Regions from separate parts of the Desemzia sp. C1 genome, predicted to be linked through region 1. Evidence: predicted binding sites of a transcription regulator. Region 1 holds the regulator's gene; each other region holds the start of a gene.
The links. Region 1 encodes NrdR, which represses ribonucleotide reductase genes. Its sites were predicted from a motif close to ACACNATATATNGTGT; they were not measured.
Positions count from the first base shown of each region.

Region 2: a site for NrdR is predicted at 2,659-2,674, ahead of nrdD (anaerobic ribonucleoside-triphosphate reductase). Genes of this name have one in related genera too.
Region 3: a site for NrdR is predicted at 3,182-3,197, ahead of nrdH (glutaredoxin-like protein NrdH). Genes of this name have one in related genera too.
Region 4: a site for NrdR is predicted at 3,164-3,179, ahead of LMF32_RS07500 (vitamin B12-dependent ribonucleotide reductase). Genes of this name have one in related genera too.

Region 1 is NZ_JAJIZP010000003.1:1,967,254-1,974,807, forward strand. It holds gene LMF32_RS09995 (hypothetical protein) at 1-128, shown strand, start outside; gene polA (DNA polymerase I) at 295-2,955, shown strand; gene mutM (DNA-formamidopyrimidine glycosylase) at 2,985-3,839, shown strand; gene coaE (dephospho-CoA kinase) at 3,880-4,479, shown strand; gene nrdR (transcriptional regulator NrdR) at 4,692-5,159, shown strand; gene LMF32_RS10020 (DnaD domain protein) at 5,184-6,632, shown strand; gene dnaI (primosomal protein DnaI) at 6,636-7,554, shown strand, end outside.
Region 2 is NZ_JAJIZP010000003.1:645,322-652,875, forward strand. It holds gene LMF32_RS03590 (aldo/keto reductase) at 1-140, opposite strand, end outside; gene LMF32_RS03595 (MerR family transcriptional regulator) at 265-693, opposite strand; gene LMF32_RS03600 (GNAT family N-acetyltransferase) at 842-1,264, opposite strand; gene LMF32_RS03605 (diaminopimelate dehydrogenase) at 1,342-2,313, opposite strand; lysine riboswitch at 2,413-2,558, opposite strand; gene nrdD (anaerobic ribonucleoside-triphosphate reductase) at 2,776-4,959, shown strand; gene nrdG (anaerobic ribonucleoside-triphosphate reductase activating protein) at 4,952-5,503, shown strand; gene LMF32_RS03620 (DUF1801 domain-containing protein) at 5,572-5,958, opposite strand; gene LMF32_RS03625 (DUF1819 family protein) at 5,984-6,592, opposite strand; gene LMF32_RS03630 (metallophosphoesterase family protein) at 6,743-7,554, opposite strand, start outside.
Region 3 is NZ_JAJIZP010000003.1:1,710,787-1,718,340, reverse strand. It holds gene LMF32_RS08725 (aldo/keto reductase) at 1-764, opposite strand, end outside; gene LMF32_RS08720 (alpha/beta hydrolase) at 888-1,661, opposite strand; gene LMF32_RS08715 (hypothetical protein) at 1,740-2,195, opposite strand; gene LMF32_RS08710 (gamma-glutamyl-gamma-aminobutyrate hydrolase family protein) at 2,330-3,073, shown strand; gene nrdH (glutaredoxin-like protein NrdH) at 3,301-3,534, shown strand; gene nrdI (class Ib ribonucleoside-diphosphate reductase assembly flavoprotein NrdI) at 3,531-3,902, shown strand; gene nrdE (class 1b ribonucleoside-diphosphate reductase subunit alpha) at 3,889-6,066, shown strand; gene nrdF (class 1b ribonucleoside-diphosphate reductase subunit beta) at 6,655-7,554, shown strand, end outside.
Region 4 is NZ_JAJIZP010000003.1:1,463,206-1,470,759, reverse strand. It holds gene LMF32_RS07515 (methionine ABC transporter permease) at 1-376, shown strand, start outside; gene LMF32_RS07510 (MetQ/NlpA family ABC transporter substrate-binding protein) at 413-1,231, shown strand; gene LMF32_RS07505 (amidohydrolase) at 1,775-2,968, shown strand; gene LMF32_RS07500 (vitamin B12-dependent ribonucleotide reductase) at 3,229-5,778, shown strand; gene ltrA (group II intron reverse transcriptase/maturase) at 5,863-7,152, opposite strand.

The DNA of each region.
Region 1 (7,554 bases):
AAGAAGGCAAATACAAAAATCCTTTGTTTTACAGACATGATAAAGGATGGAAGCGCAAGGCGTTCATGACTTTACGTCAAATCAATTACTTTAAAAAATACAAAAATTTAAATTGGGAAAAGAACTAATCAAAAAGAGACTAGGAAACTGGTCTCTTTGTTTTTTGTCCTCGTGTAGATGGAGTACATGGTTCGATTCTCGCTATCTATTGTCTTTTTTGATAGAATAATAAAGAGAAAAACTATATTGGCGCAGTAAAAAAGCAGCTAAATAACAGTTATGAGGAGATATAAAATGGCTAAAAAAAATAAATTGGTACTAATAGACGGCAGCAGTGTGGCTTTCCGCGCATTTTTTGGGTTGCATGGTCAATTAGAGAAATTCAAAAATCATTATGGACTGCATACAAATGCACTGTATGGTTTCCATAATATGATCCAAAGCGTATTAAATACAGAAAAACCGACTCATGTTCTGGTAGCATTCGATGCTGGAAATACAACATTCCGGACAGAATATTTTCCAGAATACAAAGCTGGTCGTTCTAAAACACCGCGCGAGTTCACAGAGCAAATGCCGTACTTAAGAGATTTGTTGAAAGGGTTCGGGATAGCACATTACGAATTAGCTAACTATGAAGCTGATGATATCATTGGAACTTTATCGGTACAGGCTGACCCAGAAAAATTTGATGTCGTAGTCATATCTGGGGACCGAGATCTAACTCAATTAGCAAAAGAAAATGTTCGTGTAGATATTACGAAAAAAGGCGTTTCCGATCTGAAACCTTATACAGTGGAATCGATCAAAGAAGAGATGGGGATCACTCCTTTACAAATCATTGATATGAAAGGTCTGGCAGGAGACAGCTCGGATAATATTCCTGGTGTCACAAAAATCGGAGAAAAAACAGCTTTAAAATTATTAGAAGAATTTGGTTCAGTTGAAGGCGTTTATGAAAATATCGACAGCATGAAACCAAGTAAACGAAAAGAAAATCTGATCAATGATAAAGAAACAGCATTCTTGAGCAAACGTCTAGCAACGATTGATACGAATTCACCGCTTGAAATCGCTATTGAAGATGTAGAGTATAAAGGTGCAGATTTAAAAAAATTAGCCGAATTTTATAAAGAAATGGACTTCAAATCTCATTTGAGCAAATTAGACACTTCAGAATTAGATGAAGAGAAAGAAGCTAAGCGAACAGAAATCAATTTTGAAGTGGTGACAGAAGTTACCAGTGAGATGTTTACAGATGATATGGCTGTTTATGTACAGTTGTTGAGTGATAACTACCACACAGCTGAAGTGGTTGGTGTAAGTTGGGGAAATGAGGACCACATTTATGTAGGTGCCGCTGAAGATGTTTTAACGTCTCCTTTATTTAAAGAGTGGGCAGAAGACGACTCGCTTTCTAAAGCGACGTTTGATGCCAAACAAACGTACGTAGCATTGAATCGCTATGGCATCAAATTAGCAGCAGTAAAATACGATGTTTTACTAGAAGCATATTTGCTTGACGTTAAAGACAACTCTAACGATTTAGCTGCGATTGCAGAAGAATACAACTATCATGATGTAGCAAATGATGAAACTGTTTATGGAAAAGGTGCAAAAATTAAAGTCCCTGAGGACATCACGGAAATGCACACACATTTGGCACGTAAAGTGAAAGCAATTGCTGTTTTAGGTCCTGATTTGATGGAACAATTAGAGAATAATCACCAAAAAGAACTTTTTGCGGATATGGAGTTGCCGCTGGCTAAAATCCTTGCAGATATGGAAATACAAGGAATCACAGTGAACGGTCATCGTTTAGAAGAAATGAGAGAAGAGTTCTCTGCTCGGTTGAAAGAGATCGAACAAAAAATCTATGCTGAAGCAGGAGAAGAATTTAACATCAATTCTCCTAAACAATTAGGCGTGATCTTATTTGAAAAAATGGGCTACCCGGTTATCAAGAAAACGAAAACGGGATACTCTACTGCAGTTGACGTGTTGGAAAAATTGCAAGACCAAGCTCCAATCGTTGAATACATTCTAGACTACCGTCAAATTGCTAAAATCCAATCTACTTATGTGGAAGGATTGTTAAAAGTGGTTCGTGAAGATACAGGCAGAGTCCATACGCGCTATATGCAAACTATCGCACGTACTGGTCGTTTGAGTTCAGTAGATCCCAACTTGCAGAATATCCCGATACGCTTAGAAGAAGGGCGGAAAATCAGACAAGCCTTTGTCCCACGCGAAGAAGGGTGGAAAATTTTTGCTTCTGACTACTCTCAAATCGAATTGCGGGTATTGGCTCATATCTCTAATGACGAGCATATGAAAGAGGCCTTTATAGAGGAACAAGATATCCACACAAGCACAGCGATGCGTGTATTTGGTGTTGAAAAGCCGGAAGAGGTAACGTCTAATATTCGTCGTCGTGCCAAAGCTGTCAACTTCGGAATCGTTTATGGTATCAGTGATTACGGTTTATCTCAAAATCTTGGGATCACAAGAAAAGAAGCACAACAGTTCATCGATACTTACTTTAAAAAATATCCAGGTATCGAAACGTATATGCACGAGGTAGTTCGCGAAGCCAAAGAAAAAGGTTTTGTAGAGACATTGTTTAATCGTCGCCGCTATCTGCCGGAAATCAATTCGCGTAACTTCAACTTACGGTCTTTTGCGGAAAGAACAGCAATCAATACGCCGATTCAAGGAAGTGCAGCTGATATTTTGAAAGTAGCAATGATCAAAATTGCTCAAGCTTTAAAGGAGTCTGATTTAAAAGCTACTATGTTACTGCAAGTACATGATGAGCTGATCTTTGAAGCGCCTGAAGAGGAGATTCCAGCATTACAGAAATTGGTTGAAGATGTGATGGAACATGCGGTTGAATTAAATGTACCTTTAAAAGTAGAAAGCGACTTCGGTCAAAGTTGGTATGATGCCAAATAAGTTTTTTGCACGAATGGAGGAAATACAGGTTGCCAGAATTACCAGAAGTAGAAACGGTCCGTAAAGGGCTGGAAAACTTAGTAGAAAAAGCCGTTATTCAAGAAGTAGAAATTTTTTGGGAGAGAATCATAACTGGATCCAGAGTTGGCGAATCGTTTAAAAAAGCATTAGTCGGTGAACAACTACAACAAATTAGACGCAGAGGAAAGTTCTTGCTGCTGGATTTTGATCGCTATACACTTATTTCCCATTTGAGAATGGAAGGTAAATATGAAGTGGTGCCCACTGATGAACCACTCAAATTGCATACACATGTCGTCTTTCATTTGAAAGATGGAAGAGATATCCGTTATTTAGACGTGCGAAAGTTCGGTCGTATGGAATTAGTGTTGCGGGGACAAGAAGAAACGGTTGCCGGGATCCAGCGTTTAGGTCCTGAACCTTTTGCAGATGTATTTTTGTTAGAACCTTTTCAAGCTAAACTAAGCAGAATCAAAAAAGCTGTCAAGCCTGCATTATTGGACCAAAACCTCGTAACGGGTCTGGGAAATATTTATGTAGACGAAGCTTTGTTTCAAGCTGGTATCCATCCTTTAAGACCGGGAAATTCTTTGACACCCAATGAAGCAGCTGTATTGCATCAATCTATCATCGAAGTGTTGGGAAAAGCTATTCAAGCTGGAGGAACAACGATAAGAACTTATTTAAATGCCTTAGGAGAATCAGGGAATTTCCAGCAAGATCTGAAAGTTTATGGTCAAACTGGAGAACCGTGTGTTCGTTGTGGAAACCCGATTCAAAAAACTAAAGTCGCTCAACGCGGGACACACTTCTGTGCTCATTGTCAAAAACTGACAGAAGAAAATGTATTACCTGTAATGTGATCTAAGAATGTACGTAAGCAGTAGGGATGGAGGAGCAGCGATGTCTCTTATTTTAGGATTAACAGGCGGAATTGCTACTGGAAAATCAACCGTCAGTAATCTCTTCAAAGAGAATGGGATTCCAGTAGTTGATGCTGATGTTGGAGCTCGGGAAGTCGTAAAAGCAGGGACCGAGGGTTTAAAACGAATTGAAGTAGTCTTCGGCCATCAAGTGATTTCAAACGGGCAGCTAGATAGAAAAGCTTTAGGAAAAATTGTCTTCGAGAATCCAAAGGAGTTAGAGAAACTGAATCGGATTCTGGGAGATTTGATCGCAGAGTGGATTCATGATGAAAAAGAACGGTACATCGAAGAGAATCATCCGCTGGTCGTTTTAGATATTCCATTATTATTCGAAAGTGGTTATCAGGAGGTGGTTGACCAAGTCATGGTGGTAGCGACTACTCCAGATGTCCAATTACAGCGATTGATGGAACGGGACCAAATTGATGAGCAGACAGCTCGCCAGAAAATAGCTGCTCAAGAACCGATCATGGATAAAATGTTAAAAGCCGATTTCGTGATTGATAATAATGGAACTAAAGAGAATACTCGAATACAAGTAATGAATTGGTTAGAGAAACAACATTTTTTACATTAAGACCAAAGACTAGCCCCGTGGATCGACAAACCATGCGGCTAGTCTTTTTGTATACTGTTAAAACGAAACAATTAGGAAATGAAATGATTATCCTTATATATTCAGCATTTAGAGTGTTTTTAAGCAACTAAATGTATGGTATAATAATTCATATAATAAGGCGAAATGCGAACTTTTTAATAAAAATACAGCTTAAAAAAGGATGATGAACAGTGCAATGCCCTCGCTGTCAAAATAATGGAACCAGAGTCGTTGACAGTCGTCCTGCAGACGAAGGACGAGCTATAAGACGTCGCAGAGAATGTGAATCGTGTCGATACCGTTTTACAACTTTTGAAAGAATCGAACGTGTTCCGTTATTAATCGTGAAAAAAAATGGAGACCGTGAAGAATTCAATCGCGAAAAGATCCTAAAGGGCATTATCCGGTCATGTGAAAAAAGACCTGTGCCTATGGACCAAATGGAGAAAATGGTCAATGAAATTGAAAACGAACTGCGCAATTTGGGAGAGAATGAAGTTTCTTCTACCGTTATCGGAGAACATGTCATGGAAAAATTAGCAGAGGTTGATGATGTGGCGTATATTCGTTTCGCAAGTGTGTACCGTCAATTTAAAGACATTGATGTATTTATGGAAGAAATGAAAGAGTTGGAACGAAAAAAAACCGAGAAGAAATAAATGGTACGAAGGGAGTAATCAAACATGTCGTATCCTTGGAAAAATCTTAGTCCAAAAGATGGGTTTATGGTAAGACAAAGTAGTTTGCTTTCGGATATCGACCAACAGATACTCACCTTTTTGTATCAACCTTTGATCGGATCGACGGCTTACAGTTTATACATGACTTTATGGACTGAAACAGAAAAAGACACCTATTGGAGTGAAGGAATTCTTCATGCAGAATTATTGGCTTTGCTGAATATTGGAATGCCGGAAGTGTATCAGGCTAGAATTCGGTTAGAAGCTATCGGCTTACTGAAGACATTCGTACAAACGGAACCTGAAAAATTGTATGTTTATGAACTTCAAAAGCCCCAATCCAGTAAAGCTTTTTTTGAAGAAGACTTGTTTAGCTTGTTATTATTGGAGAGGGTGGGCGAACGGAAATTTAAACAACTCAGAAATCGATTTTCGGTAGAACCTGTAGATCAAAATTCCTTTTTAGAGATCACAAAATCGTTCTTAGATGTTTACCATTTGAATACGAATCAAATAAAACAGCATGAAGAACTGTTCAAAACTTCAGGGACATTGATCGGTGATGCGTCGACGTCAAAAATTACTTTGGATTCAGATTCATTTGATTGGAACTTTTTCTTTAATGGTCTAAATCAACATTATGTCAATCGTTCGTCAGTAACCGCAGATATTCGAGAAACGATCTTGACGCTGCATCATATGTATGGAGTAGATGAGTTGGCGATGCAGCAATATATATTAGAGGCATCCGATATCAACACAGGAACGATTGATGCTCGTTTATTAAAGAAAAACGTTGTGGATGATTTCCATCGCAAAACGAATGAGAAAGTACAGCTGAATGATGTGGTCCAACAAGAGATGGAAGAAATAGCTACTACACAAGTACAACATCAGCAAAACTTGAAGGGACAAGGCTTTTCTGATTACGATATTGCGATTATTGAATCCAGTCATCAATATTCTCCAGCAGAATTTATGAGAAGCATCAAAGAACAGAAAAACGGGTACATTTCTAAACCAGAGGAGTGGACGTTGGAAGACGTTGTTAAAAAATCTCGATTACCAAATGCCGTGATCAATATTTTGATTCATTATATTTTGGTCATACAAGGGAATGTGGTCTTCGAAAAGGGATTGGCTTATAAAATTTCAAATGACTGGGCTCAAAATAAAATCACGACTCCTGAAGCGGCTTTGAAAAAGGTGCGTGATATGTACCAAGAAAATGCGGATAGATATAAGAAAAACCAAGAGCGGAAACAAGCGGCCGGTTCTCGTTCAAACAACAATTATTCGCGAAATAAAAATACTGTCCGAAAAGAAAAACTGCCTGAATGGGCTAAAGAAGGATATAAAGCGCCCGAAGAGACTGCAATAAGTCCAGAGGTTGAGAAACAACTTCAGGAAAGATTAGCACGTATTCGAAATATGCAAAAAGAAGGTGAGTAAAAAATGGATGATATAGGAAAGAGCCTGACAAAAATCATCAAGGAACGCAAATGGAATGAAGAGTTCAATCAATTGATGAAAGAAGTCATGAGAGATCCGGATGTAGTCAGTTTTATCCAAGAACATTCTGAGATGTTGGATAACAGTGCGATAAAAAAAAGTGCTGCTAAATTGTATGAATTTGTTAATGAAAAGAAAAAGTACCAAGAGAACAAAGAAAATCAATTGGCTCCAGGATACCAGCCTAAGTTAATTATGAACCATCACTACATTGATGTAACATATGTACCTACAGCTGAACTGGTAGCAAAACAACGGGAGAAAAGCATTAAAAATCTGATTCATTCAATGGATATGCCAAAAGGGATACGGGAAGCAACATTGGATGACTTTCAGAACACTTCCGAAAGATTACAAGCTAAGATGGAAGCTTTGGATTTTATTGAAGCCTACTTGACAGCTCCTAAAAAATTTCATCGCGGGTTGTATTTGCAAGGTTCGTTCGGTGTGGGGAAAACATATTTGTTGGGAGCCATAGCACACGATTTGGCAGAGAGCGGATTCCCATCTACCTTGATGCATTTCCCTTCATTTGCAGTTGAAATGAAGCAATCTATCGGTGAAAACACTACAGGTGAGAAAATAGAAGCCGTCAAACGTGCTCCTATTTTAATGTTGGATGATATCGGAGCAGACTCGATGTCCAGTTGGATTCGAGATGACGTGCTGGGGGTTATTTTACAATATCGTATGCAAGAACAATTGCCAACGTTCTTTTCGTCTAACTTAGATTTGAAACAATTGGAAGAGCATCTGACATTTTCTCAACGTGGAGAAGATGAACCATTAAAAGCTCAACGGATTATGGAAAGGGTGCGCTTTTTGGCGAAAGAAGTCACGATGCAAGGTGTTAATAGACGCC
Region 2 (7,554 bases), 1.3 Mb from region 1:
TGAGCTGTATCGATATGTCGATATCCTGCTTTTATGGCATTTATAACTGACTCTTCTGCTTCTTGCGGATCTGTGATTTGAAAAGTTCCGAATCCTAAAATAGGAACCTTTACTCCATTGTTTAATTTTATTGTTTGCATACAGCACTTTCCTTTCTTTACTAAAATTGATTTCGCTTACATTTAAATGTAGATACCATCTATTTCTACTGTAAACTATAGAGTGTACTCCATAGCAAGTACTTTCTTCTCTTCATTTCTATTTTTATTCCATTTCTTTAACATGAGCCATTTCCCATAACTGTTCGATGTCTTTCTCTTCTACAGAACCAGCTTGAAATTGCGCTACATGCTCATCATAAGTAGCAATCTTATGGATCAGCAAATCCCGTGCCTGTTCCATCTCAACAATACGAGCTTCTATCTGTTGGAGTTGATTAGAAAGAATTTCTTTCTGCGCTTTTGAAACGTCTTCGGTAGATTGAGCTAATGTTGCAAATTCAATCATCGATTCGATAGATAACCCTGCTTTACGTAAACTTTTTGCTAAAAAAATCCAATTCAAATCCATTGTCGTATAATTCCGATACCCATTTTTATCCCTTTTGACAGGCGGAATGACACCGACTCTTTCATAATACCTTAACGTATCTATCGATAACTCAAACATCTTTGCTGCACTTTTAATGTTCATCTTTCAACCTCCTAAACATTCATACTAACTAGTATTATAAACTATGGAGTTTACTCCATACCAACAAATATAAATGGTTGATGAAATGAAAAAAAGCAATCTCTTTGGTCACTACAAGAGATTGCTTTTTAACTACTGTAACTAACGCTCACATTCCATCGTATCTTCGGTCTTTCACGAAAGCGGCTGCTTCTAGATCCTCTGCCATTTTAAATCCTTGGCGTTTGTAGAAAGAAATAGTACTTTCTGTTCGATCCGTTAACAGCAGATTTTGATTGACCTTAGGATACTTGTTGAGTACTCGATCAAGCAGCTCGCCGCCAATTCCTTGGTGTTGAAAATCGGGTTTCACCAATAGATCTTGTACAAATAAAATCGTCTCTTTATCAGTAATATACCTAACTAATCCAATCAATTCCTGTTCTTTATACGCAGTGATTATAAAAGAATTTCGGATGCCTCTTAACAGTTTTTCCATGTCTTTCGTATAAGCGGACCACCCCACTGAATCGTATAAAGCATGAACAGCTTTTTCCGGCAGATGTTGGTTTTCTTTAAAGATAATTGTCATGTTGTTTTCTCCTCTGATTTTATTTTTTCTTAATAATCAGTAGAAGATTTCATACAGCAACGTCATTTAAGCCCTCCTTAAAGCAGTTCTTTCCGCAACTCTGCTCCTGATTTTGGAGAAAGATACGCTGGTGCGATATCAAAAACCGTTTTGGCGCCGTATTGTTTTTCTTGTGCTAAACGATAGGCTGCTCGAGCATAAGCAATAGCTGCAGCTGCAGTGAATTGAGGATTGCTGTCCAAATCTAAGCTGAATTCATAAACAGCCATATTCGCTTCATCAGTATACCCTCGACGAATCACACGTCCGCCATGCGGCATCCCTGTATGCTGCTGGTAGAACTCTGCTTCATTTATAAAATGAACTTCTGATTCGTATTCTGCAAAATAATCTTTCATCGTTTGGATGTCTTTTGTGATGCCTTCTTTATCTGCACCTTCTTCAGGCACAATATAGCACACTCGTTTATGAGAAGAGGTTTTTGTGTAAGAAACTTCTTTCCCTTCTTTGATTTCCGTGATCAAATCGTCATTAGGAAGAGTATATTGTACCCCTAATTTAACACCCGCTACTCGTCTGATAGCGTCACTGTGCCCTTGGCTGACCCCTTTGCCCCAGAACGTATATGTTTCTCCTTTGGGCAATACAGATTCCGCTACCAATCGATTCAATGAAAACAAACCAGGATCCCATCCAGTCGCAATCACTCCTACTGTCTGATTGGTTAGTGCTGTTTCATTGATACTGTCAAAGTGAGCCGGTATTTCAGCATGATTGTCGTAGCTGTTTACTGTGTGGAAATTCTGTTGCAGTACAGGAGCTTGGACAGGAATATCCGACTTCGATCCTCCACATAGAATCAAGACATCGATCTTATCTTTAAAATCAGTGATTTCGTCCAACTGATAAACTGCTGCATTACTCGGCACTTGTGCAGGATCTCTTCGTGTGAAGACACCTGTTAGTTCCATATCCGGGTTCAAGGCCAACTCCGTCTCTACCCCTTTTCCTAAATTACCATACCCTACAATACCAATTTTGATCGCCATCGTGTTTCCCCTTTCCAAATCCCTTATTGAATAATTGTTCATGAAAATAAACAAAAAATCATGAGCAAAAGGCACCCATGATTTTCTCCTTCTGCCCTCAATATAAGCAGTTCTTCGCATTTGAGATGGGCATCTCAAAGTTGACAGTACCATACTTATTTAATATGATCCCAATGCTTTCTAGCATTTCGGCGACTGCACCTTTCGACAAGCTACTCTTTACAACCGCGACCTCTATCTTATATCGACTATTCTGTTTAATTTTCTTAACCCTAACACACGGTTTTTTAGAAATCAACTCATTCCTGTGGAGCGGAATGTGGCAACCAACAGATACTTACTAAAACACAACATGTAGTATTTAAGTAATTAAAAAAGTTATACATATGGTGTTTTTTTAGTTGTTATTTATTTTTTTAGCGGTAAAATAAAGAATAGATCATATAGAAAGCAGGAAGTCATATGTCACCACATCAAAAAAATGCAGTCTTACATAACCCTTTAACTGTCCAAAAAAATGACGGTCATTTAGAACCGTATCAATCTTCTAAATTGAAACGTTCGCTTTTAAAAGCTGCCCGTTTGGCGGACACTACAGAGTTATCCGATTTTAATGCTCTCGATTTGCTTAATGAAATAGAAAATTCTCTTTATTTTGAAGAAGAGGAAGTTGTTTCAACACTTTATTTAGATAGTCTTGTGAAAAAAGTTCTATCATTAAAAGGGTATCAAGCAACTTTAGAACACTACCAAGAATTCCAATCGAGTAAGCAACGTTCCCGCCATCAAAACCGAGATATCGATTATATGATTACTAAATTGTTGGCAAAAGATAAGACAGTAGTCAACGAAAACGCCAATAAAGACAGCAATGTATTCAACACCCAGCGCGATTTGACCGCCGGAATAGTGGCAAAAACGATTGGTATACGTTTATTGCCTAAATCGGTTGCCAATGCCCACGAAAAAGGCGACATCCATTATCATGATTTGGATTACACACCCTACTCTCCTTTAAGCAACTGCTGCTTGATCGACTTTGAGAATATGTTCGCTCAAGGGTTCAAAATAGGGAATGCTGAAGTAGAAAGTCCTCGTTCTATCCAAACAGCAGCTGCCCAAACGGCTCAGATCATTGCAAATGTGGCTTCCAGTCAATACGGCGGCTGCAGCTTTGACCGGATCGATGAAGTGTTGGCTCCCTATGCACAACTCAATCATCAAAAGCATCAATCAGAAGCTGAAAAATGGATCTCAGATCCTGAAAAGAAACAAGCTTACGTAACAGAACGAACTCAAAAAGACATTTATGACGCGATGCAAAGTTTAGAATATGAAATCAATACGCTTTATACTTCCCAAGGTCAAACACCTTTTACTAGTATTGGTTTTGGTTTAGGAACGAATTTGTTTGAAAGAGAAATCCAAAAAGCTATTCTCCAGATTCGAATCCAAGGCTTAGGGAAAGAAAAGCGGACAGCCATTTTCCCAAAACTGATCTTTACGTTAAAACGCGGATTGAACTTAAGCCCGAGCGACCCTAATTATGATATCAAACAGTTAGCCATAGAATGTTCTACTCAACGAATGTATCCGGATGTTTTGAGTTACGACAAAATTGTGGAGTTGACTGGAAGCTTCAAAGCGCCTATGGGTTGCCGATCATTCTTACAAGGATGGAAGAATGAACAAGGACAAGACATTACAGCTGGCCGTATGAATTTGGGCGTAGTGACACTGAACTTGCCTCGAATGGCTTTAGAAGCAAATGGAGACTTCTCTCTTTTTTGGACCATTTTCCGTTCTCGATTGGCTGTAGCCAAAGAAGCACTCGTTTATAAAGCTAAGCGGGTAGAAGAGGCTCTTCCTGAAAATGCGCCGATCCTTTACCAACATGGAGCATTTGGACAGCGGCTCGCTCCCGGAGAATCTGTAGCGTCTTTATTTGCTCACAAACGAGCAACTGTTTCACTCGGTTATATCGGATTATATGAAGTTGCAGCTTCTTTTTACGGGAATGATTGGGAAGCGAACCTTGAAGCAAAAGAATTTACTCTGGAGATCGTTAAACAATTGAAAAATGCTGCTGATCAATGGGGTGACGAATACGGCTATCACTTCAGTGTATATTCTACTCCTAGTGAAAGTTTGACGGATCGTTTTTGTCGTCTGGATACCGAAAAATTCGGTGAGGTCCCAGACATTACCGCTAAAGGTTATTATACGAATAGTTTCCATTATGACGTCCGGAAAAATCCTACTCCTTTTGAAAAGCTGGATTTTGAAAAAGACTATCCGCAGTTTTGTTCTGGAGGCTTTATCCATTACTGCGAATACCCGAAACTGGATACCAATCCAAAAGCTCTGGAAGCAGTATGGGATTATGCCTATGATCGAGTAGGCTACCTTGGCACCAACACTCCGATTGATCATTGCTACAAATGTGATTTCAAAGGCGAATTTGAACCTACAGAAGTTGGCTTTAAATGCCCTGTTTGTGGCAATCACGATCCGGCTGAATGCGATGTCGTCAAACGGACATGCGGTTACCTGGGTAATCCGCAACAACGTCCTATGGTAGCAGGACGCCATAAAGAAATCCGGTCACGGGTCAAACACTTGAAAGGTCGTGACGAAAATGCCTAACCCGATCGAATGGACGTCTGCTGCTTACAGCCGGAACTTCATTGCCGACTATAAACCATACAATTTTGTCGATGGTGAAGGAGTACGTTGCAGCTTATACGTCAGCGGGTGCTTATTTGCTTGCAAAGGTTGCTATAACAAAGTAGCCCAGTCGTTTACTTACGGAAGACCGTATACAAAGGAACTGGAAGATCAAATCATTGAAGACTTGCGTGCTGAATATTGCCAAGGTTTGACCTTATTAGGTGGGGAACCCTTTTTAAATACCGAGGTCACTCTATCTTTATGCCGCAGAGTTCGAGAAGAATTTCAACATCAAAAAGACATTTGGAGTTGGACCGGTTATACATGGGACGAATTGATGGAAGGCACAGCAGATAAAAAAGAATTGCTGCAGTATTTAGATGTAGTCGTCGATGGCCGCTTTGAATTGGGACTAAAAGATTTGACGCTGGCTTTTCGCGGCAGTTCCAATCAACGAATCATCGCTGTTCCGGAATCGATTGAAACGGGAGAAGTTGTGTTGTGGAGACCTGAACAGTAACGACTGAATGAATAGACAAAAACGGACTGTCATATAACAGTCCGTTTTTGTCTATTGAAAAAGAAATTTCACTCCATTTCTTCTCCTTCTGTACTTTTTGCATTTTGTTCGACGCGGTATCTGACGATCTCCCGAATCAAGTCGTAAGGGATCGGCTGTTGGAAAGGAAATTGAATCGTGTTTTTGCTGTATTTGTACCCTTGGATTTTGTCTTTAAAATGTGTAATTGTCGTAGGTGTCGGATAAAAGCCAACATGATGTTTAAAGCCTGCAAAATGAACTAATATAAACCCATTCAAAATATAAGTGACCATACTGTAACTCATCTTTTCTTGCGCTTCTGGAGCTTCCTCTTTTATGATCGAACGGATGTGGTACAGAATTTTCTGCACATCCTCAGGGAATGTCTGAATGTAGTCATCTACTTCTGTTCTGTTTTCTTCAGATATTGCCATGTTTCCCCTCCTTACTGTTCGAGTCCTATCCTATCAGTTCTCCCAGCATCACTTCTACTATTTCGATTTCTTTTCTCTCAATCAAATAAGTACGGATGTCTTCGTTGATTGCCAATCGCTGCAATTGAAGAACATCATCCATTACATTTGCCATGTCGACTTCATGCAGCACACGATGGTAAGAATCGATCAGAAGACTTTTAGTTTCTGGAGTCCAACTAGCTACGGTTTTATTTTGCATCGCTTTCAATTCAAAAAAAGCTTCCGTTTCTTCTCTATTGATTTGCCAATCCAGCACTAAAAATTTGACCCACACCACTTCACGCATCCATTCGTAAAACAGTTGATCTTTTTTCAGTAAGGCATAAAACAAAATCGCTTTGCTGGTTGGTATATCTGTTGCTAAAAATTGATTAAATAAGTAAATGTCCAATCCTTCCAATCGTTTCTGGATCTCACTGTAAAATCGGTTCGCTCTATCTTCACTGGTTAATTGAAAAAGGTTCTTTTCCCAAATGATTTCAGCTATTTCATCATGTCTTTTCCCTTGATGCAAAAGGGAAGCTACTTGTTTGGTCTCTTCATATAAAAATGATCGTGTATTCAACGTGGTTAAGTACTTTTTAGCCGCCATATCCTCACTCTTCTCTTAGAATTGTCTAATGTCAGTATACCATTTATTTGCACAGACAACAGGTGAGAACTATTTATTAAACCTCACTTTTGAGCAAAAAAAAAACAAGATAGATATACACTATCTTGTTTTTTTAAAACCTTTTCTATTTTATTCTTTCATGATCCCAAATTCATGCACTTTTTCGATTGCGCGTTCTTCATCTTCTTCCAAGTCGCCAAATACTTGATAGATTTCGACTTTCAATTCATTTTCTTCTACATTGTAAACCGCAAAGTTTTGGATAGTAGAATCCCGGTTGTTGGAATGGGAATTTGCAAATACCCCTTCTTTTTGAGGTTGATTTCCATAAGCAAATAAATTGTTGTAGTAATCGACGTTTTCTTGTGTCATCCAATTTAGATCTGGTCTGACTTCATGGATGTGTTCTAATGGTTTATTGTAAATATCGTCATAAGCTTTTGTTCCACCCGTATTCGGCAAGACGAACACTGTCCCTGAAGGATTTTTATAGTATTCTACGTTATTCTCATCCAACACCACTTCTGCTTGATCGATCGTTGCATTCGAGAAGTTTTCTTCCGTAGCCACAAAATTCAATGATTTCGTTCGAGACACGACGTGGTCATGTCCTTGTAACGCCAAGTCGACATCTAATTCATCAATCATTTGCATAAATTCTTCTCTGACTTTTTGAACATCTTCATCTTGTAAAGAATGGTACGATTTAGAGTACAACGGCTTGTGATACGTTAAGATGACCCATTTCGCCCCGTCTTCACGAGCTTGTTTGATATCTTCTTCAATCCAAGCCAACTGTTCTTCTCCAATTGCTTTTCCTTCTGGATTGTCCTCGGATTCTTTATTGTCATTGGTATTGGCAACTACAAAGTGAACCCCGTTGTAGTCAAATGAGTAATACGAACCGCCGTTTACTTGATCATTGGTTACAGGGACATTAA
Region 3 (7,554 bases), 260 kb from region 1:
CGTTCAACGATTCTTCGATCTTGATCAGATGTAGAATCATACTTGCTCATGGCTACTTTGTCTGTTTCTAAACGTTTAGTCGTTTCAGACCAGTCTCTCGTCAATCGACCTGAAGCTAGTGGGCTATACGGAGTTACGGCAATTTTTTCTTCTCGGCAAAGCGGCATCATTTCTCTTTCTTCTTCACGGTAAATCATATTGTAATGGTTTTGCATCGAAACAAAACGAGTCCAGTTGTTCTTTTCTGCTACATGCAACGCTTTTTGAAATTGGAAAGCATGCATAGCTGAAGCACCGATGTAGCGCGCTTTTCCTGATTTCACCACATCATGTAAAGCTTCCATGGTTTCTTCTATAGGTGTATTGTAATCCCATCGGTGGATAATGTATACATCAACATAATCCATATCTAATCGTTTTAAGCTATTATCGATTTCTGCCATAATCGATTTACGCGAAAGCCCCGCTCCATTTGGACCATCATGCATTTTCCCATGAACTTTAGTGGCCACTACTACTTCTTCGCGTTTAGCATAATCTTTTAAAGCCCGTCCTAAAATTTCTTCACTTGTACCCAATGAATAGACATTTGCTGTGTCAAAAAAGTTGATGCCCAAGTCTAAAGCTTTTTTGATGATTGGGCGACTATCTTCCTCTTTCAAAGCCCATTTGTGCAGCCATTTATCTGGATCGCCAAAGCTCATACAACCTAAACAAATTCGTGAAACGTCCATCCCGGTATTCCCAAATTTAACGTATTCCATTACTCCATCTCCCTTTTCCATGACGATACCATTAGTATACTCCTTAGAGTCCACTCTAATGCAAGCGTTTTTAAATCGTCTTATAGCATCCCTATTTTTGTGCGAACCTCAACATCGTTCGGTTCAGTTTATCCGTCTCGTCATGAAAGATGGCGTGCCCGCTTTTTTAAAAGGCACCACGAGATTTTGCGGAATCAATTGCGACATCTCCTCTGTCAATTGATAGGAGCAAATCTGGTCTTTCTCCCCATGACAAATTAGTGTAGACACAGTAATCTTTTCCAGATCCTTGCTTAAATCTTCTTCTCGCATCATGATCGCAGAAAGCAAAGTCCCGTACGAGGAAGCTTTTAATGCTGTATTGATTAGCCAATCTCTATAGACGGCATAAGGCTTTTCGTGAAATAATTGCTTAACAAAGTCTTGAATCATTTTAGGCCGGTTTATTTGAATTTGCTCTATGACTTGAGTAATATCCGCTTTTTTCCAACCCGTTAAATAGTAAGGTCTTTTAACAAACTGCGGTGCGGCTGCACTGATCAAAATCAACTTTTGCACACCATAACTCTGATGACGAGCCATATAGCGTACTGCTGTAGCTGCACCCATCGAAAATCCCACCAAGATAGCTTCTTCAAGCTGCAGTTCTTCCATCACAGATTTAACATCATCTGCCAACTCATTGTAACTGTACTCTTCGATAACAAGATCTGAATCTCCAAACCCTCGCAAATCGACTCCTATAATGCGGTAACCTCTGGGTAAAAAGTAATTGTATTGGTATTCAAACATGCGATGATCAAATGGCCATCCATGCAAGAATACCAGCGGCTTCCCTTCGCCAATATCTTCTACTGCGATAGCATTATTCTTTTTACCTTTAATCGTCTTTTTCATACGCTGTCCCTCCTGTTTCTTCTCTACTCCAGTATAATAGAACAACGCTTTTTTCAAATGAATAAAGCTCAGGTTAAATTAGATTGTTATGAGGATCAATCTATTATCCGAATAATATAAATCTTGGTATTTCAAATCGCTCAGGTAGATGGTTTCTTTCGATTTTAGTGATTCGTTCTCGTAACTGTTCAAACTATAAAGAACAGCTAACTGATGGCATCCTTCCTTGAACTGTTCCTGAATATAAGCTTCTAAACCTCTTAAGCAACTTTTGTATTTATACGCTTGATTGTCGCGCTTATCGAATGAAGGTATATCGACAGCCAATGCGGCTGCTTGATACGGCAACTCTTTGAATGGAAAATACACACTATAACTGAAACGCTCTCCAGTGTCTTCACTCACGTTTTCTTCAAATTGAAACAGTTCTTTAAAAGCCAACAAAAATTCGTTTGATTGATAATCCTTTCTTTTCTTCGTGATCGTTTCTAGATTCAAAGGAATGGTTGAGGCAATATATATGTACTCTGTCATAGGAAAACCCCTTTTTCTGATTATACGTAAATACTAATTTTTATTCTGCAATCAAAACTACCTTTTATGTCTGCTTTCCTGTAAAATAAATCTAAGCTAAATGGAAAGATGTTTTATGGAAAGGAAGTGTTTTGATGAAACCGATTATTGGCATACCTGGAAATATCCTGACTCAACAATCTCCAAGCTTTGATGGTCTTCCGATCACTTACACTCCTCACGGTTTTGTTGAGGCTACTATTACAGCATATGGATTACCCAACATGATTCCTTTAGGAGATCCCAAAGATGCTAAAGCATATATTTCTCATATTGATGGCTTGTTGCTGGCAGGTGGGCAAGATGTGTCTCCTTTACTATACGGCGAAGAACCGATCCCTGCTTTAGGAACGACAAGTCCACTTCGAGATACCTTTGAAATAGCATTAATCAAAGAAGCCGTTAAACAGCAAAAACCTATTCTAGGTGTTTGCCGAGGATTGCAGTTGTTAAATGTAGCTTACGGTGGTACATTATATCAAGACCTTGCGACTTCGTATTCGGATCTGACCGTCCAACACATCCAGCACACACAATATGACAATGGAGCCCATACGATAACTTTGGATCCGGACAGTCGTTTAGCAAAAGTTTTTGGACCCGCTTATGTCGTCAATTCTTATCATCATCAAGCCATAAAAGAATTGGCTGAGCCTTTTGAAGCTGTTGCTTGGAGTAAGGATAAATTGATTGAAGGTTTCGAAGCTAAAGATCCTTCTGCCAATATCGTAGCCGTCCAATGGCATCCCGAATTGATGATCCACACAGACGAAAAAATGCAGCAATTATTCACTGATTTTGTGAGTCGTGTCAAAAAAAGCATTGCACCAGCTTTGTAAGCGAACACTGAAACTATTTCAAAAAATCCCGCAAAAAAACTCCGACTGGAACGTCCGGTCGGAGATCTTTTTTTGAAAAAAATAAAAAGCGGTCAAAACCTTGTTAAACCACTATATGTTGTGTTTGTAAGTTTTTTCTAATCGAAATATGGTGTTTTCCAATTGCAAGTCGATATAAACAAGTGTAGAATAATGATATCATTTAGAAGCGAAAAGGAGAATATACTATGGCTAATAAAACAATCGTCATTTACTCAAAACCGAATTGCATGCAATGTAATTTTACCAAAAAATACTTGGATGATAAAGGTGTTACTTACGAAATAAAAGATATTTTTGAATCTGAACAAGCTTTAGCAGAAGTGCAGCAATTAGGATTCAGTTCAGTTCCCGTTATCCTTGCTGATGGTGAAGAAGCATTTAATGGATTCCGCCCTGATTTATTAGATCAATTAGTATGAAAGTAGTTTATATTTCCTTGACCGGCCAAACGAGAAAATTTGTGCACAAACTAGACATGGATTTGTTGGAGATTTCTTCGACAAATCCATTTATCAGTATTAATGAGCCCTTTATCATTGTTGCGCCGACCTATGAAAGAGAAGCTACAGAAATCTTATACGATTTTATTGAAACAGCTGATAACAAAAAGTACTTTAAAGGAGTCGCTGGCGGCGGGAACTTAAACTTTGGACAGTTGTTTGTTTTTACAGCGAAAGATCTTGCAAAAGAATATGATGTACCTTTACTACATACCTTTGAATTTCAAGGGAATGACGAAGATGTAAAAAAATTGAAGAAAGCGGTGAACGACCTTGGACAAGCCTAAATTAGCAACAAAACCCAATGAGGTCACTTATTTTAAATTAAACAATGAATTGAATCGACCTGTTAATGGATCTATTCCATTGCACAAAGATCGTGAAGCAGTCCGTGCTTACTTTTTAGAATATGTGAATCCCAATACTGTTTTCTTTTATACGTTGGATGAAAAGTTAAACTATTTGGTAGAAAATGATTATATCGAAGAAGAGTTTTTAAACCAATACGATAGAGAATTCATCAAAGATTTATTTAATGAGATCTACAATCGTAAATTCCGTTTCCGTTCTTTCATGTCTGCTTATAAGTTCTACACACAATACGCGTTGAAAACAAATGACGGCAAGAGATTCTTGGAACGTTATGAAGATCGTATCGTATTTAACGCATTGTATTTGGCAGATGGCAATAAAGAACTAGCGTGGACGATCGCAGATGAGATTATCAATCAGCGTTATCAACCTGCTACACCTACTTTCTTGAATGCTGGACGTAAACGTCGTGGAGAATTAGTCTCTTGTTTCTTGATCCAAGCAACAGATGATATGAACAGTATCGGACGCGTTGTCAACAGTGCATTGCAATTGTCTCGTATCGGTGGTGGGGTTGGAGTAAATCTATCCAACTTGCGTGCTGCAGGAGATCCCATCAAGAAAATCGAAAATGCATCAAGCGGTGTTGTACCGGTTATGAAATTATTGGAAGACAGCTTCAGCTATTCTAACCAATTAGGTCAACGTAATGGTGCCGGAGCAGTTTACTTGAATGTATTCCATCCAGATATCGTTTCGTTCTTATCCACTAAAAAAGAAAACGCCGATGAAAAAGTTCGTGTGAAGACTCTTTCTCTTGGTCTAACTGTACCGGATAAATTTTATGAACTATGTGCTCATGACGAGCAAATGTACTTGTTCAGTCCGTATGATGTAGAACGTATCTATGGTAAGCCTTTCTCTTATGTAGACATTACTGCTGAATACGACAACCTTGTCAATAACGAAGAAGTTCGCAAATCTAAGATTCGCGCTCGTGATTTGGAAAACGAAATCTCTAAATTGCAACAAGAATCAGGATATCCTTACATCATCAACATTGATACAGCTAACCGTGAAAACCCGATTTATGGAACGATCACGATGAGTAACTTGTGTAGTGAAATCTTGCAAATTCAAGAACCTTCTCTAATTAACAATGATCAAAGCTATGAAACATTAGGAACAGATATCAGCTGTAACTTAGGTTCAACAAATATCGTGAACTTGATGGAATCTCCTGACTTTAGTAAATCAGTTGATGCTATGGTTCGTGCGTTGACAACTGTTACAGATCAATCAAGTATTGATGCTGTCCCTTCTATCAAAAATGGAAACGATCAATACCACACGATTGGTTTAGGAGCTATGGGCTTACACACCTACTTGGCTTTAAACCAAATCGAGTACGGTTCTCCAGAATCGGTTGAATTTACAGATGCTTACTTTATGCTATTAAACTTCTACACGTTGAAATCAAGTAACCGTATCGCTATGGAACGCAACACTTCTTTCCATAACTTTGAGAAATCAAAATATGCGACTGGTGAATACTTTGATAAATACACTGCAGCAGATTTTGCATTTGAAAATGAAAAAGTTCGTCGTTTATTCGACGGCATTGCTGTCCCAACAAAAGATGACTGGGCTGCTTTGAAAGCATCAATCATGACTGGCGGATTGTACCACCAAAACCGTCTGGCTGTAGCGCCGACAGGTTCGATCAGCTATGTAAATGAAACATCTTCCAGCTTGCATCCAATCACTCGTCTGATTGAAGAACGCCAAGAGAAGAAAACGGGTAAAACTTACTACCCTGCTCCATACCTGTCGAATGAAACACTGCCTTATTACAAATCAGCGTACGATATCGACATGCGTAAAGTCATTGATGTCTATGCAGCAGCACAAAAACACATTGATCAAGGAATGAGCTTGACCTTATTCTTACGTTCTGAAATACCTGAAGGCTTATACGAATGGAAAAACGGCCGTACAAATAAACAAACCACACGTGACTTAAACATCTTAAGACACTACGCGTGGAAAAAAGGCGTTAAATCCATTTACTACGTCAGAACATTTACAGAAAACTCAGAAGAAATCGGCTCAAACCAATGCGAAAGCTGTACGATATAAAAAGTAAGTGAAGTGCCTCGCTTAGCTCCGACAGAAAAATCTATTTTCATTTTAGAGGACGCTTTTTGTCCTCAAAAACGAAAATGATTTTATCCGAGGAGCTGAGGCACGTAACTGAACTAAAAAGGATGCGGAGAAAGCCCGAAAGAGATGAAGGAAAAATAGGGGAAAATTATTGTGGTGCTTTTCAACCACAAAATTTTCCATCTTTTTTCCAAAATCTCTGGCTTTCGCAGCTCTACTAAAGGATGCGGAAATCGCTGGTCTGACTCGAAAGGATAATCCATTCTCTTTTTAGAGGACGCTTTTTGTCCTCAAAAAAGAGAATGATTTTACCGAGAGTCAAGCGATTGCAGCTCTACTAAAGGATGCGGAGTGGGTCTGGGAGCAATGAAGCAAAAACAGGAAAATTTGAATGGGGTTCTTTCTACCCCAATCAAATTTTATCTTTTTTGCAAAATTGCTGACCCACGTAGCTCTACTAAAGGATGCGGAGTTCACCCCTCCCCTCCTCTTTAGTTTTACTCAAAAAATGCAGCAAGTAACACCTTGACCATATAAATTTGAAAGTAAGGAGATTTTGATTCGATGACAGAACAATATCATGCCATAAATTGGAATAAAATTGAGGATATGATCGACAAGCTGACCTGGGAAAAACTGGTTGAACAGTTTTGGACAGATACGCGTATCCCTGTATCAAATGACTTGAATGATTGGTACAACCTTCCTAAAGAAGAAAAAGATATGATGGGAAAAGTTTTTGGCGGACTTACTTTGCTGGATACTCTTCAATCACAAGATGGAGTCGCTTCTTTGAAAGACTCGATTCGGACTCAACATGAAGAAGCTGTTTACAATAACATCCAGTTTATGGAATCTATGCACGCTAAAAGCTATAGTGCTATCTTCAGTACTTTAAATACAAAATCAGAAATTGAAGAAATCTTTCAATGGACGAATACAAATGACATGTTGCAGAAAAAAGCAGCTGTCTTAAATGACATTTATCAAAACGGAACAGAATTGCAACGAAAAGTTGCGAGTGTTTTATTGGAATCCTTCTTATTCTACTCAGGATTTTTTGCTCCTCTTCATTATTTAGGAAACAATAAAATGCCTAACGTAGCTGAGATCATCAAGTTGATCTTGCGTGATGAATCTGTCCATGGAACATACATTGGATACAAATTCCAAATCGCATACAATCAATTACCGGAAGACGAGCAAGAAAGTTTGAAGAATTGGACATATGAATTGCTCTTCACTCTTTACCAAAATGAAGTGAAATACACTCAATACCTTTATGACGAAATCGGCTGGACAGAACGCGTAAAAGTTTTCCTACGTTACAACGCTAATAAAGCTTTGCAAAACTTAGGTTTCGATCCTCTATTCCCGGATTCTGCAGATGATGTAGATCCAGTCATTATGAATGGAATCTCTACTGGAACCTCCAACCATGATTTCTTCTCGCAAGTTGGAAAC
Region 4 (7,554 bases), 500 kb from region 1:
TATTGTTCCCTTAGTAGTTGGGACTACTCCCTTCTTCGCTCGCCAAATTCAAAATGCTTTATTAGAAGTCGACGAAGGAATCATTGAAGCAGCACAAGCCATGGGATCTACTCCACTAGAAATTATTTTTAGGGTTTATTTGAAAGAAGGATTGATTCCGATTATTCGTGTCTCTTCCTTAACAATCATCAACTTGATTGGTCTAACAGCTATGGCAGGAGCTATTGGCGGAGGCGGTCTAGGGAACTTAGCTATTGCCAGAGGCTACAATCGTTTCCAAACAGATGTCACTCTTGTAGCTACTGTTTTGATTCTCTTGCTTGTTTTTATCAGTCAAGGAATCGGAAATTATTTGATTCGAAAAATCAGTCACTAATACTTACCATCAAACAACTAAAAAGGAGTTTTTAACATGACAAACAACAAAAAATTATTCGCTAGTATTATATTAGGTTTTGGAGCTTTCATTCTAGGCGCTTGCGGCAACGCAGCTTCTGGAGACGAGAATACGACAGTCACTTTAGGCGTTGTCGGTGAGGATCAAGACGTTTGGGATTTCGTTTCAGACAAATTAGCTGATGATGGGATTACCTTGGAACTAGTCAAATTTACAGACTATGCTCAACCAAATAATGCACTAGCAGAAGGCGAGATAGATCTAAACTCTTTCCAACATCAAATATTCTTGGATTCTTATAACGCAGACAGCGGCACCGACCTAACTGCCATTGGAAATACGGTTATCGCTCCGCTTGGGGTCTACTCTCAAAACATTTCTTCTATCGAAGAGATCAAAGATGGCGACAGTATCGCTATCCCTAACGATGTTACAAATGGTGGGCGCGCATTATTACTGCTGCAAACTGCAGGATTGATCACAGTTGATCCTGAAGCAGGATCAACACCTACTGTAAACGACATTACAGAAAATCCTTTGAACCTAGACATCCAAGAATTAGATGCTGCTCAAACAGCACGTGCACTTCCTGATGTAGCGGCTTCTATCATCAACAGCGGTATGGCCGTTGACGCTGGATTCGTCCCAACAGAAGACTCTATTTTCTTAGAACCAGTCGACGAAAACTCTGAACCCTACATCAACATCATCGTTGCAAAATCTGAAGACACAGAAAACGAAGTCTACCAAAAAATAGTCGAAGCCTACCAATCAGAAGATACCAAAGAAATCATAGAAGAAACCTCAAAAGGATCATCCGTCCCAGCTTGGTAGAGAGCGGAGCAGAGCGTTAAGGATTCCGTAGAGTTCGATTTCCTCGTTTTTCATTGGGTGTTCTTCCCAATAAAAAAGAGGAAACGAAATCATAGGAAGCCTGCTCTGCGCAGCTCGTTTTAGACAGAGCGTAGAGAAAGCCGTTTAAACTTTTGTAGAGTTCACTTTTGACTTTTAGGTGTTGCTCTTTACCACCAAAAAGTCAAAATGAAATCATAGAAAGTTTGGCTTTCGCAACGCGTTTTAGAGTAGAGAGTGCAGAAAAGCGTTTAGCCTATCGGGTATAAGAAAATCCCAATGGACAGGTGCTTTTTACCTGGCAGTTGGGATTGGCTTATAAACGCGAAAGCTGCTCTGTGCAGCTCGTTTTAGACAGAGCGTGGAGAAAGCCGTTTAAACTTTTGTAGAGTTCACTTTTGGCTTTTAGGTGGTGCTCTTTACCACCAAAAAGCCAAAATGAAATCATAGAAAGTTTGGCTTTCGCAACGCGTTTTAAAAATCAAATAACTACAACCTAACCCCAATTTCAAGGAGGAATTTATTATGACAACGTTAACCAAATCAACTATTAAGGAAGAAATACAACAAGGGGCAGATGAGGTCATCGCTTTGAGAAGATATTTCCATCAACATCCTGAACCTAGTTTAAAAGAATACGAAACGATCAAACGAATCAAGCAAGAACTGACTAAGTTAGACATCCCTTTTGAATCAGTCGGCGAGACAGGTGCTATAGGTACTATTACAGGCGGAAAAGGACCAGGAAAAACGATTCTGTTACGAGCTGACATCGATGCTCTTGAGTTGCCTGATGCAAAAGACAAACCTTATAAATCGTTGAAGCCTGGTTTACACCATGCTTGCGGACATGATGGTCATACTGCAGCTTTATTAGGAGCAGCAAAAATTTTGAAAAATCACGCTGCTGATTTCAACGGCACCGTCAAATTAGCTTTTCAGCAAGCGGAAGAAATCGGTGCAGGCGCTCGTCAATTTGTACAAGGTGGTTTTGTGGACAATGTCGATCAAGTATTCGGCATCCACCTCTCCTCTGCTGTACCTACTGGAAAAATCGAAATCACTTCCGGTGCTTCTAATGCTTCGTGCGACATTTTTAAAATTAATGTTCATGGAGAAAGCAGTCACGTGGGAAAACCGCATTTAGGAAAAGATGCTTTATTATCAGCAGCGGCTATCACTGTGGAATTACAAAGCATCGTAGCTCGTGAAGTCGATCCACTAGATCAAGCTGTTGTAGCTGTAGGTGTTTTAAACGCCGGGACTCGTTACAATATCGTAGCAAATGAGGCTAGTTTAGAAGGCACCGTAAGAACTTTCAGCCACGAAACACGCCGATTCGTCTTGGAAGCGGTGGAACGAGTCGCTCGTGATGTCGCAAAAGCACACCGTACAACGATCGACTTTGAGAATTATGATGCTGCTGCTCCTTTGATCAATGATTCGATTGCAGCAAAACGGGCGCGAAAAGTGGCGGCTCAAATCATTGGTGAAGAAAATATTATTACAGATGTGCCAAAAAGCATGGGAGCAGATGATTTTGCTGACTTTTTAGCGGTTGCTCAAGGAGTTTATGCTTTTGTCGGAACACGTAATCTGGAAGATCCAGATACTTGGTATGGACATCATCATGAAAATTTTGATATTGACGAAAACGGATTGGCTATCGCTACTGAATTACATGTCAACTATGCCCTCGACTTCCTAAACGAAATTTAAATAAAAATTTCCATTCAAAAAACTTAGATATTTTTTCTAAGTTTTTTTTTTTTCAAAAACTCGTTTACTCGAGCTTTCATATACTTTTCAAATAACAAGCACAATCGTTCCTCAAAATCAAGGCTAAAAAACTTTGTTTTTATGAGGTATAATAGATGAGGTTTCACAACATATAGATTATAATCATTAATAAATACACTACATATAGTGTTCTACTACTTTGATTATGGACTTATATTCTACAGATTGGAGTGCTGGTTATGGCGATGAATGTATCATCAAAAATTACTTTAAATAAAGAACAATTGAATAAGGATATAAAGGGGTTCTCTCAAGTTCACCCTATCACGGAGGATATGAGACTGACTTTTGAAGGGGTCTCTCGTTTAGTTATGCTGGATCGTTATTCATTTAAAGATACTTCCAAAATAACTCTTTCTACTGGTGATTTAGTCGTCTTGACGATCAAAGACGATCCGCAATACCCTGCTCGAGGCGTTGGGTACATCAAAGAGTTGAATCATCAAAAAAATCAAGCAACAGTCATCGTAGAAGAAGAGTACAGAAGTATTCTAGAGCACGATCACGAAAGAGAGTCTGGAGAAATCGTACGCAGCATCGATGCCATCGAAAAACCTTTAGAAGTCTTCTATGAACAAATTGCTAAACGAAACGCAACAGGTTTAGCTTCTGTTGAAACTGATCCTGAGAAAAAGGCAGCAGCCTTTGATACGTTTTATACTGAATTGAAATCATTGAATTTTGTTCCTGCAGGACGTGTATTGTATGGTGCAGGATCCGAAACCGATGTGACTTATTTTAACTGTTACGTCATGCCTTTTATCCAAGATTCACGTGAAGGGATTTCAGAACACCGTAAACAAGTCATGGAAATCATGAGTCGTGGCGGTGGTGTCGGAACGAACGGTTCAACTTTACGTCCTAGAAATACCTTAGCACGCGGAGTAAACGGAAAGTCTTCTGGTTCTGTATCTTGGTTGGATGATATTGCTAAACTAACTCATTTGGTCGAACAAGGCGGCAGCCGTCGAGGTGCTCAAATGATCATGCTGACTGATTGGCACCCTGACATTATCGAATTCATCATCTCTAAGATGCAGAATCCGCGTATTCTTCGATTCTTGATCGAACAAACAGAAGATGAGCAAATCAGAGAACTAGCTCAGGAAAAACTGAAATTTACACCTTTTACAGAAAAAGAAAAAGCTCTATACCGAGGAATTTTGAATTACAAACATATTCCTGGAACGGGCGGATTTGATGCAGCTACGATAAAAGAAGCTGAAGATAAACTAACGGCTGGAGGAACGTATTCTGTTCATAAACCAGACTTTTTAACAGGTGCTAACATCTCTATTTGTTTAACAGACGACTTTATGGAAGCTGTAGAAAATGATGGAGAATACCAATTGAAATTCCCGGATGTTGAAAATTACAGTCCTGAAGAAATGGATTACTACAATACTCATTGGGCAGATTGTGGAGATGTGCGCGAATGGGAAGCTCAAGGACATGGTGTCCGTGTCTACCGCAGCGTGAAAGCTCGAGAGTTATGGAAACTGATCAACATTTGCGCTACGTACTCTGCTGAGCCTGGAGTTTTCTTCATTGATAATGCCAACAAGAAAACCAATGCTGCAGCTTACGGCCAAAAAGTCGTGGCTACTAATCCATGCGGCGAACAACCGCTAGCACCTTATTCAGTTTGTAATCTGGCTGCTGTCAACTTGGCTTTGATGGTAGATAAAGAATCGAAAACAGTCGATTTTAACAAATTGACTCAAACTGTTAAGACCGGTGTAAGAATGCAAGACAATGTTATCGATGCTACTCCTTATTTCTTACCAGAAAATGAAAAACAAGCCCTTGGCGAACGTCGAGTTGGTTTAGGTGTTATGGGACTAGCTGACTTATTGATTTACGCAGGAGAAGTTTACGGTTCTAAATCTGGGAACCAATTAGTTGACCAAGTCTTCCAAACTATTGCGGTTTCTGCCTACGAAGCTTCTATTGAATTAGCTAAAGAACGTGGAAGTTTCCCATTCTTAATCGGTGCTTCTCAGGAAGAAACTCAACAATTGAGAGAAAACTTTATCAACAGCGGCTACATGAAAGACATGCCTGAACACATTCGTGAAGGTGTATTGAAACACGGTATCCGCAACTCTCACCTATTGACTGTAGCGCCGACAGGTTCAACAGGAACCATGGTAGGAGTCGCAACAGGGTTAGAACCTTACTTCTCTTTCTCTTACTTTAGAAGCGGCCGTTTAGGCAAATTTATTGAAGTCAAAGCAGATATCGTTCAAGAATACTTGGACAACCATCCTGAAGCAGACACTCAAAACTTGCCGGACTATTTCGTTTCAGCTATGGAACTTTCTCCTGAAGCGCATGTGGATGTACAAACAACAATCCAACGCTGGGTAGACAGTTCGATTTCTAAAACAGTTAACGCTCCTCAAGGGTACAGCGTAGAACAAGTGCAAAAAGTTTACGAGCGATTGTACAATGGCGGCGCAAAAGGCGGAACAGTCTATGTTGACGGAAGTCGTGATACTCAAGTCTTGACTTTGAAAGCTGAAGACAATAACTGGAATGACGAATCTTCATCAATCGTTGAACAACCGGTTGAATCCTCTCCACAAACTTCAACGTCAGATATAGAAGTTTCTTACGGAAATGAGGTTGGCGACACATGTCCGATCTGTCGTCAAGGAACCGTTGAAGATTTAGGCGGCTGCAATACATGTACCAACTGCAATGCACAATTGAAATGCGGCTTATAATAATCGAGTAGGAGATAAATAATTAATTTATTTATCGTCCTCTCACACCACCGTACGTACCGTTCGGTATACGGCGGTTCAATTTCATATAACATGCTTTTGTCTTAAATAGTAACTATCTGGAGATACTAGACCTTTGAAGGCTAGTATCTTATTGGTTACTGTGGTTGTCATAACCCAGGACAGGGCTATTCGGGCAGTTCCTTTGGAACTGTGGCTATTCATGTAGGCGTTGTAGTCGCTCATCCCTAGTTTAGTGAGGGCTCTTCTTCGATTTTTGGCTGTTTTCCATTGGTGCCAGATACACATCCTCAGTCGATAACGAAGATGACTCGCTATTTTCTTGAGTTTTGTGTGCATATTTCCTATTTTGAAATAGTTCACCCATCCTCTGATGACTTGATTCAATTTAACGATGCGGTAAGCCATATCAATGCCCCAGCTTTTCTTGCTTAGCTGATGAAGCTTATATTTAAACGTCTCGATTGATATGGCATGAGGCTTTGCTTGATAGCCTTTATCTGCTTTCGACCAATAGAATCCAAATCCCAAGAATTTAAAGGTTGGGTCATTAGGTTTAATGATTTTCGATTTACTCGTGTTCACAGTTAAACCCAGAGTTTCCTCAATATATCGTGTAACCGAACGCATTACGCGCCTTGCTGCGAATTCGCTCTTAACGAGGATAATGCAGTCATCTGCGTATCGCACGAAGTGTAGACCTCTTCTCTCTAGTTCTTGGTCGAGTTCATTTAAGAGGATATTACTCAATAATGGCGAGAGGTTTCCCCCTTGGGGAGTGCCAACTGGACTTTCCTCATATTCTCCGTTTACCATAATGCCACTCACGAGATATTTCCGAATCAATGATATCACATCACCATCGGTTATTTTCCGAGAAACTAGATTCATCAGTCGATCATGGTTAACAGTGTCAAAGAACTTCTCTAAATCAATGTCGACAATCCAGTGATAACCTTCGTTCATATCTCTTAGCCCTTGCGCTATAGCCATATGGGCGTTGCGGTTTGGACGGAATCCATAACTACTGTTGTGGAAGTGTTCGTCAAAAATGGGTGTGAGAACTTGTGCAATCGCTTGTTGAATAACTCGGTCAACCACTGTCGGTATACCCAGTAGTCTGACCCCACCCGATGGTTTAGGTATTTCTACTCTTCTGACAGGTTTAGGTTGATAGTGACGTTGACGAATAGTCTGAATAAGCTCTTCTTTGTGCTGACGAAGATATTCTTTAGCCTCTTCGATAGACATACCGTCAATGCCTGCGGCACCTTTATTCCGTTCCACTTGTCGAAAGGCTTCGTTTAAATTATTTCTGGATAGGATTCTATCCAGTGTCCTGTTTTCCTGCATGCTTGTTACTCCTTTTCTGCTCTCGTAAGGCAGCTATCTACTTTTACGCTGTCGTAGCCAATAGTCTTTGGCGGCCTCCAATAAAGATGTTTGTAACGATAAAATTGTTCGGTCCTTCGCTCTTTCTAGCTTTCACTAGCTGTCTTCACTACTACGACCTCTGCTGACTTCTCATGAGTCAAGCACTTATCACTAAGTGTATTTGGTATAACGTCATGAGACCTCCCCAGTTAAGGTGCGAACTCTTTCACTCCATCTATCTGCCACATTTATGCTTCGAGTTAGGACAGTTATCGGACTTTAGCTTCTTTCGCAGCCTTATCCACTCGACTCACCTCTTATGTGATTTCTGTTCGTCAGACCAGAGTTTTGCCTTAGGCTTCCTTCAGATTCCACCTCACG